Regions from separate parts of the Methylobacterium flocculans genome, predicted to be linked through region 3. Evidence: predicted binding sites of a transcription regulator. Region 3 holds the regulator's gene; each other region holds the start of a gene.
The links. Region 3 encodes LexA, which represses DNA repair genes until DNA is damaged. Its sites were predicted from a motif close to TGTTCNNNNTGTGTTCNG; they were not measured.

Region 1: the regulator LexA is predicted to act here: its motif matches at 1,890-1,907, upstream of OF380_RS09625 (ATP-dependent helicase).
Region 2: the regulator LexA is predicted to act here: its motif matches at 2,570-2,587, upstream of OF380_RS11655 (ImuA family protein).
Region 4: the regulator LexA is predicted to act here: its motif matches at 2,219-2,236, upstream of parE (DNA topoisomerase IV subunit B).

The regions. Positions count from the first base shown of each region.
Region 1 covers NZ_CP107532.1:2,087,456-2,091,667, forward strand. Annotated here, with positions in the region: gene katG (catalase/peroxidase HPI) at 1-1,363, opposite strand, end outside; gene OF380_RS09625 (ATP-dependent helicase) at 1,918-4,212, shown strand, end outside.
Region 2 covers NZ_CP107532.1:2,503,827-2,508,038, forward strand. Annotated here, with positions in the region: gene OF380_RS11650 (Y-family DNA polymerase) at 1-1,813, opposite strand, end outside; gene OF380_RS11655 (ImuA family protein) at 1,710-2,543, opposite strand; gene OF380_RS11660 (collagen-like protein) at 2,799-3,695, shown strand; gene OF380_RS11665 (molecular chaperone DjiA) at 3,855-4,212, shown strand, end outside.
Region 3 covers NZ_CP107532.1:3,522,359-3,526,570, reverse strand. Annotated here, with positions in the region: gene OF380_RS16640 (hypothetical protein) at 1-45, shown strand, start outside; gene OF380_RS16635 (hypothetical protein) at 115-684, shown strand; gene lexA (transcriptional repressor LexA) at 1,338-2,090, shown strand; gene OF380_RS16625 (ComEC/Rec2 family competence protein) at 2,084-4,212, opposite strand, start outside.
Region 4 covers NZ_CP107532.1:5,046,599-5,050,810, forward strand. Annotated here, with positions in the region: gene OF380_RS24165 (PhoX family protein) at 65-2,038, shown strand; gene parE (DNA topoisomerase IV subunit B) at 2,334-4,212, shown strand, end outside.

The DNA of each region.
Region 1 (4,212 bases), 1.4 Mb from region 3:
CGTCCTCGATCGTCACCTCCGGGCCGAGGTAGCGGTGCTTGGGCCCCATGTCGCGGTGGGTGAGCTTGTACCACGCCTTTGAGAAGGCCTGCGTGAAGGCGTCGAAGTCGCCCAGGAACTTCTCGCAGACCTTGCGGTACTCCGGATCGACCTTCAGGGCGATGTCGGACGTCATCATCATGAGGGGATGCATCTGGCCGGCGACATGGGCGTCGGGAGTCCTGGGTGCGTTCGGATCCTTCGGGGTCCATTGCAGGGCGCCGGCGGGGCTCTTGGTCTGCTCCCAGTCGAACTTGAAGAGGTTCTCCAGGTAGGCATTGTCCCACTGGGTCGGATCGGGGGTCCAGCTGCCCTCGATGCCGTTGGTCATGGTGTCCTTGCCCGAACCGGTGCCCTTCGGGTTGTTCCAGCCGAGACCCATCGCCTCCATCGGCGCCATTTCCGGCGGCGGCCCGATCTCCTTGGCGGGGGTCATGCCGTGGCTCTTGCCGAAGGCATGGCCGCCGGCGATGAGCGCCACGGTCTCCTCGTCGTTCATGGCCATGCGGGTGAAGGTCACCCGGATGTCGTTGGCCGAGCCCTGCGGATCGCCGTTCGCGTAGGGCCCCTCGGGGTTCACGTAGATCAGCGACTGGTGGGAGGCGGCGAGCGGGTTCTCCAGGTCGTAGTCGGCGTCGCCGTTCCGGCCGCGCCAGCGCTGGTCGCGGTTGACCATCTCGTCGAAGCTCGAGACCGTACCCATCTCGACGACCTCGGGCCCCCAGTAGGTGGCGTTGTCCGCCTCCCAGGCGTCGAGGCGCCCGCCGGCGAACCCGTAGGTCGGCAGGCCCATGATCTCGAGGGCGCAATTGCCGGTGAGCACCATCAGGTCGGCCCAGGAGAGGGCGTTGCCGTACTTGTGCTTGATCGGCTGCAGGAGGCGACGCGACTTGTCGGTGTTGCCGTTGTCCCACCAGCTCGAGATCGGCGCGAAACGCTGCATGCCGGTGCCGGCGCCGCCCCGCCCGTCCGCGATGCGGTAGGTGCCGGCCGAGTGCCAGGCCATACGGACCATCTGCGGTCCGTAATTGCCGTAATCGGACGGCCACCACGCCACCGACGAGGTCAGGAACTGCTTGATGTCGCTCTTGAGCGCGTCGAGGTCGATCGTCCCGAAGGCGCTGGCATAGTCGAAATCGGGCCCGAGCGGATCGGCCGCGAGCCCGTTCTGGTGCAGGAGCTCGACCCTGAGGCGGTGCGGATACCAGGCCTCCAGTGTCGGAGAACCGCCGAAGGCCCCACCGACGCGGTCACCGCCGAACGGGCACTTGCCCTCCATCGGGTACGACTCGGTCTTGGTCTTGTCGATCGTCATGTCGTTCATCACCATTCCCCCTTGGCGCAGGACCGGCGTCACTGGACGGTTCGGGCCTCCGGTCTGTTGCCGACGGAGGCGTGAGGCGCGCAACACCCCACGGAAATCAACTTATGCGCGATCCGGTGCCGTGACCGAAATCAGGCGGTTTCATCAAAAATCAAGGCGCCACCGACGACCTTGTGGGCGGGGCGGCTGTCGAGACGCCCCGGAAGACGTCTCGGAAGACGTCTCGGAAGTCGCCTTGCATTTGCGTGCGTCCGCGACGCGCAATCCGTTTCGGGGTCGGCAGCGTTCACGCGCCCGACCCGAACAGCATCACGGTTCCACGCGGATGGCGGGAGATCGCTGACCGACCCCTCCGGGCCGATCGTCGGTGGAGCCCGGACGCGGCGATGAGCCGAGTGCGGGAATCGAGATTCGGCATCGCCCTCGGCACGGGCGCGATGTCGCGGCGGTCCGCAGCGGAAACCCGTCACCGCCATGGGGCGACACCCGCGCGACGCCCGCCACGGTGCGTCCCCACCCTCGACGCCGTTCGCGTTTTGGTCCAGGGATGGGCGATGACCCAGCGCTCCGACGCGGCCGGCTTCTCCGCCACCGACGCCGCCCCGACCTCCATCGCCGCCCGTGCCATGGCCGCCCTGCAGCCCCAGGGCTCGCCCTATCTCGACGGGCTGAACGACGAGCAGCGTCGCGCCGTGGAGGCGACGGACGGGCCCGTCCTCGTGCTCGCCGGGGCCGGCACCGGCAAGACCCGGGTGCTCACCACCCGCATCGCCCACCTCATCGCGACGGGCAAGGCGCGGCCCTTCGACATTCTCTCGGTGACCTTCACCAACAAGGCCGCGCGGGAGATGAAGCACCGCATCGGCGGGCTCATCGGCCCGGCCGGCGAGGGCATGCCCTGGCTCGGCACCTTCCACTCCATCGGCACCAAGATCCTGCGCCGCCACGCCGAGCTCGTGGGCCTGCGCTCCGACTTCACCATCCTCGGGATGGACGACCAGCTTCGCCTGATGAAGCAGGTCATCGTCGACCAGAACATCGACGAGAAGCGCTGGCCGGCCCGCGCCCTGTCCTCGGCCATCGACGGCTGGAAGAACCGCGGCCTCCTGCCCGAGCAGGTGCCGCCGGGGGAAGCCCAGGCCTTCGCCTTCGGCAAGGGCGGCGCGCTCTATTCGGCCTATCAGGCCCGGCTCCTGACCCTCAACGCCGCCGATTTCGGCGATCTCCTGCTGCTCTGCCTCAAGCTCTGGCGCGAGCACCCGGACGTGCTGGAGAACTACCAGAGCCGCTTCCGCTACATCCTCGTGGACGAGTACCAGGACACCAACGTCGCCCAGTACCTCTGGCTGCGCCTGCTGGCGCAGGGCCACCGCAACGTCGCCTGCGTCGGCGACGACGACCAGTCGATCTACGGCTGGCGCGGGGCCGAGGTCGACAACATCCTGCGCTTCGAGCACGATTTCCCCGGCGCGACCGTGGTTCGCCTGGAGCGCAACTACCGCTCCACCGGGCACATCCTCGCCGCCGCCTCGGGCCTCATCGCCAAGAACGAGGGGCGGCTGGGCAAGACCCTGCGCACCGAGGACGTGGCCGGCGAGAAGGTGACCGTCTCGGGTGCCTGGGATTCGGAGGAAGAGGCGCGCCAGGTGGCCGAAGCCATCGAGAGCCTGCAGGCCAAGCAGCACCCCTTGTCGGAGATCGCCGTGCTGGTGCGCATCTCGGCCCAGATGCGCGAGATCGAGGACCGCTTCGTCCAGCTCGGCCTGCCCTACCGGGTCATCGGTGGCCCGCGCTTCTACGAGCGGGCCGAGATCCGCGACGCGCTGGCCTATCTGCGCGTCACCGCCAACCCCGCCGACGACCTCGCTTTCGAGCGCATCTTCAACACCCCGAAGCGGGGCCTGGGCGACGCCACCCTGCAGGCGCTCCACGCCTATGCCCGGGCCGAGCGGGTGCCGCTGCTCCAGGCGGCGCGCCTCGTCATCGAGACCGACGAGCTGAAGCCCCGCGCCCGCTCCGGCGTGCGGGCCCTGGTGGAGAGCTTTTCACGCTGGTCGCGGCTGGTGGGCACGCAGCCGCACTCGGAGGTGGCCCAGACCATCCTGGAGGAATCCGGCTACACCGAGATGTGGCAGAAGGACAAATCCGCCGATGCCGCCGGGCGGCTCGAAAACCTCAAGGAGTTCGTGCGCTCCATGGAGGAGTTTCCCGACATGGCGGCCTTCCTCGAACACGTCTCCCTCGTCATGGAGGCCAGTGAGCAGGAGGGGGCCGACCGCGTCTCGCTGATGACGCTGCACGCCGCCAAGGGCCTGGAATTCGACACCGTGTTCCTGCCCGGCTGGGAGGACGGCCTGTTCCCCAACCAGCGGGCCCTGGACGAGAGCGGCCGCGCCGGCCTCGAGGAGGAGCGCCGCCTCGCCCATGTGGGGCTCACCCGCGCCCGCAAGCGCGCCAAGCTGTCCTTTGCCGTCAACCGGCGCATCCACGGGCTGTGGTCCTCCACCATCCCGAGCCGCTTCATCGACGAATTGCCGGACGACAGCGTCGACGTGCTCGACGCGCCCGCCCACTTCTCGGCCGGCGCCTCGCGCTTCGACCGCAACCCGACGCCGTTCGGCTCCTCCTACGGCACCCCGGGCTGGCAGCGGGCGCAGGCCAACACCGCGGCGCAAGGGGGCAACGGCAACGGCTACGGGGTCGGCAACCGGTCCCCGTCCGCGCGGGGCGGCCCCCGCCAGATCGAGGGCGAGCTCATCGCCAAATCCACGGGCGCACCCTCGGCCTTCGCGGTCGAGATGCGGGTGTTCCACACCAAGTTCGGCCCCGGCACCGTGGCGGGTGTGGAC
Region 2 (4,212 bases), 1.0 Mb from region 3:
CGGCCTCGTCCTCCACCACGTAATAATCCCGCGTCGGCCCGGGCGCCCGCCACCATTCGTCGGCGATGCGCTCGGGGCCGTCCGCATGGGCGACGCGGTGAACGCGGCGGCGCCAGCGGAAACGATGGGGCGGCCCGTCGGGGGCGAGTGCGATCACGTCCTCTGCGACCTCGCCTCGGCGCAGGAGCACGAGGGGGCGGGGCGGCAGGCGGGGGACGCTCCCGTCGGGGTTCGGGCGGCCCGTGCGCCAGGGCTCCGCCGTCCCGGCCTGCTCGGGCAGGTGGCTCGCGCGGAAGCCGAGCCGCATCATCCGCCGGCCGATGCGCTGGCGCAGGGCATCGCCCAGATGTTCGGCTCCTTCGGCAGCGCCGGGCGCCTCCACCAGTATTCCCTGATGCGCCGCGATCGTGCCCGTGGCGGTCACCGCGAGCTCTACGGTCTCGAAGCCGAAGCCGGCATCGAGGGCTGGGCCGAGGCGGTCGAGACGCAGGGCGAGTAGGCGCGCGACCTGGGCCGGGCAGCGGATCGGCAGGCTCATCCCGAGGTCGAGGGTGCGCACCACCCCATCGACCCGGGTCAGGGACAGCCGCAGCGCCCGCGCACCGAGGCCGGCCGCGTCCAGTCGGGGCGCCAGTTCCTCCATCAGCCGCGTGGCCGTGGCGACGATGGTTTCCGGCTGTCCGATCGGTTCGAGGAAGCCGCGCGCAGCCTGGAAATCCCGCGGGTCCCCGGTGGTGACGAGGGGTTCGGGCCGATGGCCGAGGGCCTGGTCGAGCCGCAGGAGCAGGGCCTCGCCGAAGCGCCGGGCCAGCGGCGCCCGGGGCGCGGCGGCGAGGTCGCCGATCCGTCGCAGGCCAAGGCGAGCCAGGGCCTGCGCCGTGGCGGGGTCGAGGCGCAGGGCCGCGACGGGCAGGGCGTGCAGCGCCCGGGCGTTGCCTCCGACCGGAACCAAGATATGCGGGCCACGCCAGTGTTCCCCCGGATACGGCGCGGTCCGGCCTCCCGATGGAAGATCCAGGGCGCCACGAGAGTCGCCGTCCTGGCAGACCAACGAATTTGCGCCCTTCGGGCTGCGCCGGGGAGCATCGCCAGATCGGATGCCGACGAGGCTCCGATCGTCCGCCAGAGGCGCAACCGTGCCCCCTCTCCTGGAAGGAGAGGGCTGGGGTGAGGTGTGTGCGCTTTCCGGAGATGGACCACACCTCACCCTGTCCCTCTCCTTCCGGGAGAGGGGACCCGCGCTGCCCGTCGGATGCGTGAAACCCGTCGTTTCGTCCGGGACAGGGGGCGCGACCAGTCCGCCTCCGCCGTGGCGGGCCAGGGCGAAGGCGCAGGCGGGCGTGTCGGCGAGCGCGATCCGGGCCGGGATCGCGTGCTCGGCGAGCCGCCGGGCGAGATCGGCCAGCAGGGCGGCCTCGCCGCCGAGCAGGTGGCTCGCCCCCGCGATGTCGAGGAAGAAGCCGTCCCCGCCCTCCGCCGGACCGAAGGGGGCGACGACGGGGGTGTAGCGCTTGGCCCAGAGGCAGAGCCGGTGCAGGGCGGCGGCATCCGCCTCTGGGTCGCCGGCATGGACGGCGATGGGCGTGCCGATTCGTGCGCGGGCCCGCGCCAGGGTCTCGCCGGGGGCGAGGCCGAGGGCGCGGGCGAAGGGATCCACCGCGATCAGGCGCAGGCCGTTGGCCTCCATCGCGGCCACCACCATCGGGCCGTCATCGGACGCGCCGGAGGCGCCGCTCTCCGAGGGGCTCGCCCGGGCCCGCCTCAGCCGCGTGATCGGCCAATGCTCCAGCCAGACCGAAACGATGCGCGGCATGATCCCACTCCAGGAGCCAGTGTCCGGTCCGCCCGTTGCGGCTCCGCTCGAGGGTGGCCTGCCAGCACGGCCGCTCGATGCAGCCGAAGCGGTCACGCAGGGCCTTGCCGGCGGCGATGCGCCAGCGCGTCGTCGCCACGTTGGGGCTCTCCGCCCCGGGTGGGCGCAGGACGAGGAGCAGCAGATCCGTGTGCCCGGCCGCCAAGTGGAGCCGCCGGCTCTGGGCCAGGGGCAGGGCGGCGTCCACGAGACCGGCCACGGCGGCCAGCCCCTGCGCGCGCAGGGCCTCTTCCAGGGCGCGGTAGGCGTCGCCGTCGCTGCCGACCTCGAACAGCAGCAGGCGCCCCGGGTCGAGCCCGAGCCCGGCCAGTCCATGTCCGTAGGGGAGGGGATGGCCCTGGCCCGCCACGAGGAGCGCCTCGCCCCGCACGCGGGCGAGGTGGCGCGCCACCAGCGCCAGGGCGAAGCCGAGGGCCGCCGGCTCATCGCCCGCCGCCAGGGGAGAGATCTCGTGCAACTGCCCGAGAGCGAGCCCCCCGCCCGCGAGACGTGCGTCGACATCGTGGATCCCGAGGGGCAGGGCACCCCGCGCGATGCGGGTATCCTCCTGTGCCGCCACGCGGGCCCGCAGGGCCGCCAGATCCACCGGCAGGCCGTCCGCCGCCCGCGGACGCGTCCGTTCCGATGCTTCCGTCGGGGGATCGGGAGGTTCTTCGGGTCTGTGACGCATCGGCTCCGCTCCTGTCCCTTCACGATAGGAACAAAGCATGAACACACTCAACCGGTTTCCGGGAGCGTCGGGATTTTTTCGGGTGGCCAACGCGTTGGCCTGTGGATGCCTGTGGACAGGTGTGGATAGGGCTTGCGCGCACCGATCCGGCCGTGAGGGGCGACACCCGACGCGCCGAAGCTTGACCCTGTGCCGTGGGCAGGGCAGCACACCTCACCTGCCGCGCAGCAGACGCGGACCAGCCGGGAGAACTCCATGCGCTTCGCTCGTGCCCTCGTGGTCCTGTCGGGCCTGATCACCGTCGCGGGGGCGCTGCCCGCCGCCGCGCAGCCGGCCCCGGAACAGTCCCGGCAAGGCCGGCCCGCGAACGACGCCGCCAAGGCCCGGCGCGCGCAGGGCGTGTCGCAGCCGATCCAGATCTACGACGCGCGCTTCGAGAACGGCGACCTGCGCATCTCCGGCAGCGTGCGCAAGGCCGGCACCGTGGTGGTGCTCGACGAGGACATCTCGGTGATCGCCGACAGCCGGGGCCGCTTCGTCTTCCGCCTGCCCTACGTGCCCACCAACTGCATCGCTCATCTCAAGGCGGGCGAGGACGAGCGCGAGGCGACGGTCGCCAATTGCGGCCCCGCCGGCCAACCCGGACCGAAGGGCGAACCCGGCCCCACCGGCCCGCAGGGCGTGACGGGTCCGCAGGGTTTGGCGGGCCTGCCCGGCACCCAGGGGCCTCAGGGCGAGGCTGGCCCGAAAGGTGAGACTGGCTCGAAGGGTGAGGCTGGGCCCAGGGGCGAGCCGGGTCCAAAGGGCGAGCCGGGTCCGAAGGGCGAGGCGGGCGCCATGGGCCAGCCCGGCGAGCGCGGACCGGCGGGCCCCGCCGGTGCGCCGGGCGCGAAGGGGTCTCCGGGGCAGAAGGGCGAGCCGGGTCAGGCGGGGCTCGCAGCCAGCGCGCCCGCCGCGCCGTTCCGGGTGGTGCGGCAGGAGACCTGCCCGGCCACGGGCTGCAGCGTGACCTGCGACGGCACCGAGATCCTGGCCTCCGCCCTCTGCCTCAAGGGCGGCAGCGCCATCGTGACGGCGGCGCCGGACGGGACCTTGAGCGCCGCCTGCCCCAGTGAGAGTCAGGGCCTGGTCGGCCTCTGCGCCCGGCGCTGAGCGCATCCCCTATCGCCGAAGCGGAGGCGTCCGGTGTAAGGACGCGCTCCGCTTCGCGCCGATCTCGATCCAGCCCCATGACGTTCTCGTGTTGACCAACCTTCTCGTGTTGACCCGCCCGTGTTTCATGACCGATCCCCGCACCCACGGGAGTTGCCGATGAGCGTGGGAATCTGGGGCAAGCTCGGGGGCGCCGGCCTCGGCCTGGCCATCGGCGGGCCCCTGGGCGGCCTCGTCGGCGGTGTCGCCGGACATTTCCTGTTGGATCGCGAGGGGGCGCTGTTCGGCGCCACCCCCCGGGATGTGGTCTTCACCACCGGACTCGTGGCGCTCGCCGCCAAGATGGCGAAATCCGACGGCGTGGTGACGCCGGCCGAGGTCGAGGCCTTCGCCAAGGTGGTGCAGGTGGATGAGCGGGCGCGGCCCGGCGTGCAGCGCCTGTTCGATCTGGCCAAGGGCACGGCGAACGGCTTCGAGGCCTATGCCCGGCAACTGGCCACCACCTTCCACGACGAGC
Region 3 (4,212 bases):
CACGGCAAGGCGACCGGTGAACCCTCGCATCCGAAGCGCTCCTGAAACCCGAACGACGTCCCGTGCACCGCACGGGTACGGCCGCGCAACGAGTCCGGAACCAGGGGACCGAGCATGATCCACCGCCTCTCCATCGCCGCGCTCCTCTTGTCGACGAGCCTCTCCGTGCAAACGGCGTCCGCGCAGGATGCGGCGCCCGCCCGCGGCCCGGCGAACCTGTGCCAGGAACTCGTGGCCTTCGTGAAGAAGCCGGAGGAGAAGAAGCAGGAAGCCGCGACGCCGGCATCGCAATCGACCGCCGTCTCGAACGCCTCCGGCAAGAGTGACGGTCAACCTTCGTCGTCCGGTGGGCCGACGCAGCAGAGTTCCGGGCTAAGCGGGCCGACCAAGCCGGAGACCCAGGCTCCGACGGCCGACGCGCGTCCCGGGACAAGCGATGGCAAGGCCACGTTGGCGCATGCCAATGCTGCCGCGAAGAGCCCGCCCGCCCCGGCCGCGTCCGCCCCGAGCCCGAAGCCGGATGAAGCGGTCATCAGCCGGATCGAAACGGCTGCCGCCTCGAACGATCAGGTGGCCTGCCGCGCCGCCGCACGCACCATGCGCGTCGCCGGTGTCGTCATGACCCCGGCCCTTCTGGCTCTGGCCGCCCTCGATCCGAAATTCTACGGTGCCGAGCAGCCCTGAGGCGTTGGTCCGGTCCAAGCCGATCTGCGCAACCGACGGCGACGTCGCTGCTGCGCAAGGCATCAGGCGCGTCGGCTGTGCGGACCATTGGGCTTCCTGTGGCGGGATCCCCCTCGCAGGCCGCGAAGGTTCTTCCCGTGGAGCTGCTGAAGGTTAGGCTGCGGTACTCGCGATTTCGCGCGCCGCTTTACAGCTTCGATGATGTCACTGATCCACGGGGCAGCTGACGGGCAGCCGACCTCGATCGTCTCTACTTAATACGTCGAGTTTCTCACACCGTGATCCGCTTGGCCGCCGGATCGCGAGCTTTGTGAAGCACCACACTTCCGCTGCCTTCTCGCCTCGACGCTGAACCTGGTGTGAATCTCGCTCCGTTTCACCCCGTTCCAGGGGCGATGATCGCGATGGTCTTCCCGCAATTCTGTTGCGCCGCCGTGTGTCCCCTGCCACGGGCGGTTCCTTGGGGACCCTCGCCGGAACGATAGCTCCGCCGCCATTGATCCGCCTAAGGCCGGCGCGCCCTGCTCCGATAGACGCAAGTTTCGGCGTCATATGGGAACTCTTGCAGAACACTTGCGGAACGTTTAACGTGTTCGTGGTTTGTTTCTGCGGTCGCACGCCGCAGCCCACGGCTCCAACGAAGAGTGTTCCGCATGTTGACGCGTAAGCAACTGGATTTGCTCCAGTTCATCCAGCACCGGATGCGCGAGAGCGGCGTTCCTCCCTCCTTCGACGAAATGAAGGATGCGCTGGATCTCAAGTCGAAGTCCGGCATCCATCGCCTGATCACAGCGCTCGAGGAGCGCGGCTTCCTGCGCAGGCTGCCGAACCGGGCCCGGGCCATCGAAGTAATTCGTATGCCGGAGAGCTTGAGCGGCGACGCTGTCGGCGGACGCAGCAGCGTTCCATCGGAGCCGCGTCGGTTTACTCCGAGCGTGGTCGAGGGCGGCAAGGGCAAGGCTCCCCCGGCGGGCGCGTCGGTGTCCCGTCTGCCGACCACGCAGGCGATGGATGAGAGCGGCCGGGCGGTCACGATTCCCGTCATGGGTCGGATCGCGGCCGGTACGCCCATCGCCGCCATTCAGGAGCAGAGTCACTCGGTGACGATGTCTCCGGATTTCCTCGCCGGTGGCGAGCATTACGCCCTCGAGGTGCGGGGCGATTCGATGGTCGATGCGGGCATCCTGGACGGTGACCTCGTGGTCATCCGCAAGCAGGACACGGCGAATACCGGCGACATCATCGTGGCGCTGATCGACGACGAGGAAGCGACCCTGAAGCGCCTGCGCCGCCGGGGTTCGTCCATCGCGCTGGAGGCGGCCAATCCCGCCTATGAAACCCGTGTGCTCGGGCCGGATCGTGTGCAGATCCAGGGACGGTTGGTCAGTCTCGTTCGACGCTACTGAGCCTCGTCGTCGGGTCCGGCGTCGGCGTCCTCCGCGTTCGGCGTGTTCGATCCGGATTTCGTGGGCAGGCTGGGCGTGGTGGGCTCTGAGACGGCCACCGGGGGTGTGCTTGACGTGCGCCACGGCACCGTTTCGCCGGGACGACGTGCCGTCGTCACGATGGGCCCGTCACGGGTCAGTCTGATCGCTGTCGCCCCGTGGGTCTTGAGGAAGGCACGGTCGACGATCACTTTGGCCGCGCAACCGGGCGGAGCCTCCCGTTGCGTGATCAGGATGTCGGCCCTGGCGCAATCCTCGGGCAGCGCTCGCTTGTCGGTCGCAAGTGCGATTGTGCGCCCGTCGCTCATCTGCAGGGTACAGCCCAGACGGTCGCAACGCGCGGCCGGAGATGCCTTGATGTCCGCTGCTTTTCTGCCGTCGCCATCCGCCTTGAGCCATTGTTCGAGCACGAAGGCCGGGGGGCGACCGAGCATCGCGAGGCGCCCGGTTCGGTCGCGGATCGCCGCGCCGGCGCCATCACGGTCGATATAGAGGTCGTACCGGTCAGGCCGGACTGCGAGGCCGATGCCGACGATGGCCGGGATCAGACCGAGCCAGCGCAGGGACGACGCTGGCAGGGTGAGCATGACGACGGCGCAGGCGAGCAGAGCCAGTGCGCCGGTGCCGTATGCGGGTACGACGTAGGTCGCATGTCCGAACTCGGCAATCCAAGTCGAGATCGTGAGCATCCCCCGCACTGCCAGCCCCATCGCCCACCAGACCGGCTGATCGAGGGCGAAGGGATAGGCCAGGATTCCGAGCACGGCGGCGGGCATCACCGCCAGGGAGACCAGCGGCAGGGTCAGGGCATTTCCCACGAGGCCGAAGGGCTGCACCGTCTGAAAATGGTAGGTCGCGAAGGGCGCCGTAGCGATCTGTGCCACCAGGGTGGTGGCCAGCGTTCCGACAATGGCGGCGAGCAGCCATCCGACGGCGCGGGCGAAACGACCTGCGCCGTCGCGCCGGAACGCATGGCCGCCGAGCAGCGGCGCACAGGCGATGAGGCCGGCGACGGCTCCGAACGACATCTGGAAGCTCGGCCCCAGGACACCTTCCGGCTCCCGCGTGAGGGCGATCAGCGCCGCCAGAGCGAGGTTGCGCATGCTCAGGGCGGGGCGGTCCACCAAAATGGCGCCCAGCATCACCAGCGTCATGATGAGGGAACGTTCGGCGGCGATATCCCACCCTGAGAAGACGCAGTAGGCCGTCACGCCGAGCATCGCGCAGGCGGCAGCGATCTTCTTGATCGGCCAGTGCAATGCGAGGAACGGCACCAGGGCGAGGATGGCGCGGACCAGCCAGAAGACCACGCCGGCCGCCAGCACCATGTGGAGCCCGGAGATCGAAACCACGTGATAGATGCCCGCCGCCCGCAGGACATCGTTGGTCGCGCCGCTGATGAGGCCGCGCTTTCCGGTGACCAGGGCGGCCGCCACGGCCCCGGCCTGACCGCCATTGGCATCGGTGATGCGCCGCGTAAGCGCGTTGCGAGCCGCATCGATCGTCGATGCGAGGCGGGCCTGCCATGGCACCGTATCGTGCGGTGGCAGGACTTCGATCTTGCCGACGAGTGACCCGACCGCGCCGATTCCGCGAAAGAACGCATCGCGTGCGAAGTCGTAGCCGCCGGGCCGCGCGGCTTCCGGGGGTGGGAGGAGCCGCGCGGTGGCGGAGATCCGATCTCCCGGCTTGAGGATCATGGCCTTGCGGTAGGAGACCCGCACCCGGGTCGGTCGCGTCTCCGGCCCGAGCGTGCCGAAGCCCTCTACCCGTACGATCAGGCGTGCACCCTCGTCGCGCTCGTCCAGCCCTTCGATCGTCCCAGTCAGGGGCGCGATCGTCGTTCGCGACAGGATCGGGCCGGCCACGCGCTGCACCCGGAGCGTCGCTGCCGCGAAGCCAAGGAACGCAGCGATGGCTGCAAGCACCAGGGCCATGGCCATCGGCCGGGTCGCCAGGAAGGGCGTGAGACCGGCGAGGCCGGCAGCGGCGACGAGGGGCGCGGCCAGAGCGGGCTGGCCCTGCGTCTCCGTGAAGAACACCAGGATGCCGAGGGCGAAGGCGACGGCGAGCCAGGGGAACA
Region 4 (4,212 bases), 1.5 Mb from region 3:
CACACCGGTGCCATGCGGGACGGGTAGCGGGTTGGGTTCGCCAACCTGCTACCGGATCCGACCCATGACCGAACCGACGCGAACCCGCTCGCAGGCGGCGGAAGCCGCCGAGGATGCCGGCTCGAACGCCAGTGCCAACCCGACCTTCGGCGACGTGGTGGCGGCGCGCTTCGACCGGCGCGACCTCCTGCGCGGGCTGCTCGGCGTCGGGGCCATCGCAGCGGTGGTGACGCCGCGCGCGCTTGCCGCCGGCTCGGCGCAGGCTGCGCAAGGCCCGGGAACCCGCTTCCCCTTCGAGGAGATCGAGGCGGGCTCGGACGCGCACCACCACGTCGCCGCCGGGCACGATGCCGACATCCTGATCCGCTGGGGCGACCCGGTCCTGCCGGGTGCCCCGGCTTTCGACCCGCGCAACCAGTCGGCGGCCGCGCAAGGCCAGCAGTTCGGCTACAACAACGACTTCGTGGGCTATTTCCCGATGCCGGGGGCAGCCGACCCGGCCTCTCACGGGCTGCTCGTGGTCAACCATGAATACACCAACGAGGAACTGATGTTCCCGGGGCTCGGCCGCCAGGACACCAAGGCGGTCTTCCAGGGCATGACCCGCGACCTCGTGGACATCGAGATGGCGGCCCATGGCGGCTCGGTCATCGAGATCCGCCGCCAGGACGGCAAGTGGGCCGTGGTGCCGGATTCGCGTTATGCCCGGCGCATCACCGCCCAGACGCCGATGACGCTGACCGGCCCGGCCGCCGGCACCGACCGGGTGAAGACCTCCGCCGATTCCACGGGCCGCGCGGCGCTCGGCATGATCAATAACTGCGCCGGTGGCACCACGCCCTGGGGGACGTGGCTGACCTGCGAGGAGAACATCAACTACTACTTCTCCGGCGCCTTGGCGAAGGACTCTCCGGAAGCCACGAACCACAAGCGCTTCAACCTGCCGGCCACCGCCTATGCCTGGGGCCGCTTCCACGAACGCTTCGACCTCGCGCGCGAGCCCAACGAGCCCAACCGCTTCGGCTGGGTGGTGGAGATCGACCCGTTCGACCCCACGAGCGTTCCCAAGAAGCGCACGGCCCTCGGCCGCTTCAAGCACGAGGGCGCCGCGGGCATCGTCGCCAAGGGCGGGCAGTACGTGATCTACCAGGGCGACGACGAGCGCTTCGACTACGTCTACAAGTTCGTCACCGCCGGCCGCGCCGACAGCGGCGACCGCGACCTCCTCGATTCCGGCACCCTGCACGTGGCCCGCTTCGACGCGGACGGGCGCGGCACCTGGATGCCGCTGGTGTTCGGGACGGCGCCCCTGACCTCCGAGAACGGCTTCCACAGCCAAGCCGACGTGGTGATCGGCGCGCGGCTGGCCGCGGATCGGCTCGGGGCCACCAAGATGGACCGGCCCGAGGATGTCGAGGCCAACGCCAAGACCGGCAAGGTCTACGTGATGCTGACCAACAACGGGAAGCGCAAGGCCGACCAGACCGACCCCGCCAACCCGCGCGCCGACAACCGCTTCGGGCACATCGTCGAACTCACCCCAGACGATGGCGACCACGCCGCCACGGGCTTCGCCTGGGAGATCCTGGTCCGCTGCGGCGATCCGGGCATCGCGGCGGTCGGCGCCACCTTCTCGTCGGCCACCACGAAGGATGGCTGGTTCGGCATGCCGGACAACTGCTCCGTCGACGGGCTCGGCCGGCTCTGGGTCGCCACGGACGGCAACGCGCCCTCGCGCACCGGGCGCAACGATGGCATCTGGGCCATGGAGACCGAAGGGGCCGGGCGCGGCACGGGCAAGCACTTCTTCCGCGTGCCCCACGGCGCCGAGATGTGCGGTCCCTACTTCACGCCCGACGACACCACCTTCTTCGTCGCCGTGCAGCACCCGGGCGAAGCCGACGAGGAGGACCCGAAGGCGGTGCCCGCCACCTTCGAGGCTCCCGCCACCCGCTGGCCGGATTTCGATCCGACGCTGCCGCCGCGCCCGGCCGTGGTGGCGATCACGAAGCGCGGGGGCGGACGCGTCGGTACCTGAGACCGCGCATCCTCGCCCGAGGAAAAGGCGAACTCCGGTCCCTTAGGCCTTCTTAACCAACCCTGTCCCATGTCATGGGGTCTGTTGCCTCGCGAGACACGGGTCTCTCGAGGTATCGGTTGGCCCGCCCTGTGCGGCACGGGGGCATGCCCCCGTGCCACGGGGTGGCGAACCCCTTTCTGTTTCCGGTTTGTTCCGGTATGGTCAGAGGATGAAGGCGAATGCTGCACGATCTCCCTCTGCGGTCCGGTCCACGAAGCCCGCGGCCGTCCCAGCCTCCGCGCGGAGCGCTCCGGTGAGCGACCCCGCGCGCGACCTCTTCGCAGGCGGCAAGGCGCCGCTCCCGAAACCGGCCGAGCGGCGCAAGCTCGACGCCGCGGTGGCGCCGCTCGCTCCTGTCCCGTCGGCGGAGGCCGGCTACGACGCGTCCGCCATCGAGGTGCTGGAGGGGCTGGAGCCGGTGCGCCGCCGCCCCGGCATGTATATCGGTGGCACCGACGAGCGCGCCCTGCACCACCTCTTCGCCGAGGTGATCGACAATTCCATGGACGAGGCGGTGGCGGGACATGCCAGCTTCATCGAGGTGGAGCTGGAGGAGAGCGGCCACCTCGTCGTCACCGATAACGGCCGCGGCATCCCCGTGGACCCGCACCCGAAATACCCGAACAAGTCGGCGCTGGAGGTCATCATGACCATCCTGCACGCGGGCGGTAAGTTCGACTCGAAGGTCTACGAGACGTCCGGAGGCCTGCACGGCGTCGGCATCTCGGTGGTCAACGCCCTCTCGGACGAACTCGAGGTCGAGGTCGCTCGGAGCCAGACGCTCTATCGCCAGACCTTTTCGCGCGGCCATGTGCAGGGCCCCCTCGAGACGGTGGGCCGGGTGCAGAACCGGCGCGGCACCCGTGTGCGCTTCCACCCCGATGCCGAGATCTTCGGGGCGCTGAAGTTCGACCCCCGCCGCCTGTTCAAGATGGCGCGTTCGAAAGCTTACCTGTTCGGCGGCGTCGAGATCCGCTGGCGCTGCGCCTCTGCCCTCCTGGAAGGCCTGGACGACGTGCCGGCCGAGACCGTGCACCGCTTCCCCGGGGGCCTGCGCGACTATCTCGCCCGCGATCTCGAGGGCAAGGAACTCGTCACCGACGCGATCTTCTCCGGCAAGATCACCAAGCCCGGCGGACATGGCTCCCTCGAATGGGCCGTGGCCTGGATGGTCACCGACGACGGCGTCTCGGCCTCCTACTGCAACACGATCCCGACCCATGAGGGCGGCACCCACGAGAGTGGCCTGCGCGTCGCCCTGCTGCGGGCCCTGCGCGAACACGCCGAGCGCGTGAACCAGGCCAAGCGCATGACGGCGGTGACCACCGACGACGTCATGGCGACCTGCGCCTCGATGCTCTCGGTGTTCATCCGCGAGCCCGAGTTCCAGGGCCAGACCAAGGACAAGCTCGCCACGGTGGAGGCCTCGCGCATCGTCGAGACGGCGATCCGCGACGCCTTCGACCATTGGCTCGCCGCCTCCCCGGCCCAGGCCAACAAGCTCCTCGACTGGGTGATCGACCGGGCCGAGGAGCGCCTGCGCCGGCGCCAGGAGAAGGAGGTCGCGCGCAAATCCGCCACCCGCAAGCTACGCCTGCCGGGCAAGCTCGCCGATTGCTCCAAGGCGGGCATGGCCGGCTCCGAGATCTTCATCGTCGAGGGCGACTCGGCCGGCGGCTCGGCGAAGCAGGCCCGCGACCGCGCCACCCAGGCCATCCTCCCCCTGCGCGGCAAGATCCTGAACGTGGCCTCGGCGAGCCGGGACAAGCTCGGTGCCAACCAGCTGATTTCGGACCTGACCCAGGCGCTCGGCTGCGGCACCGGCAACGCGTTCCGCCTGGAGGACCTTCGCTACGAGAAGGTCATCATCATGACCGACGCCGATGTCGACGGCGCCCACATCGCCTCGCTGCTGATCACGTTCTTCTACCGGCAGATGCCCAAGCTCATCGACCGGGGGCATCTCTACCTCGCGATTCCCCCACTCTATCGCCTGACCCAGGGCGCCAAGACGGCCTATGCCCGCGACGACGCCGACAAGGAGCGGGTCATCAAGACCGTGTTCAAGGGCGCCAAGGTCGAGATCGGCCGCTTCAAGGGCCTCGGCGAGATGATGCCCGCGCAGCTGAAGG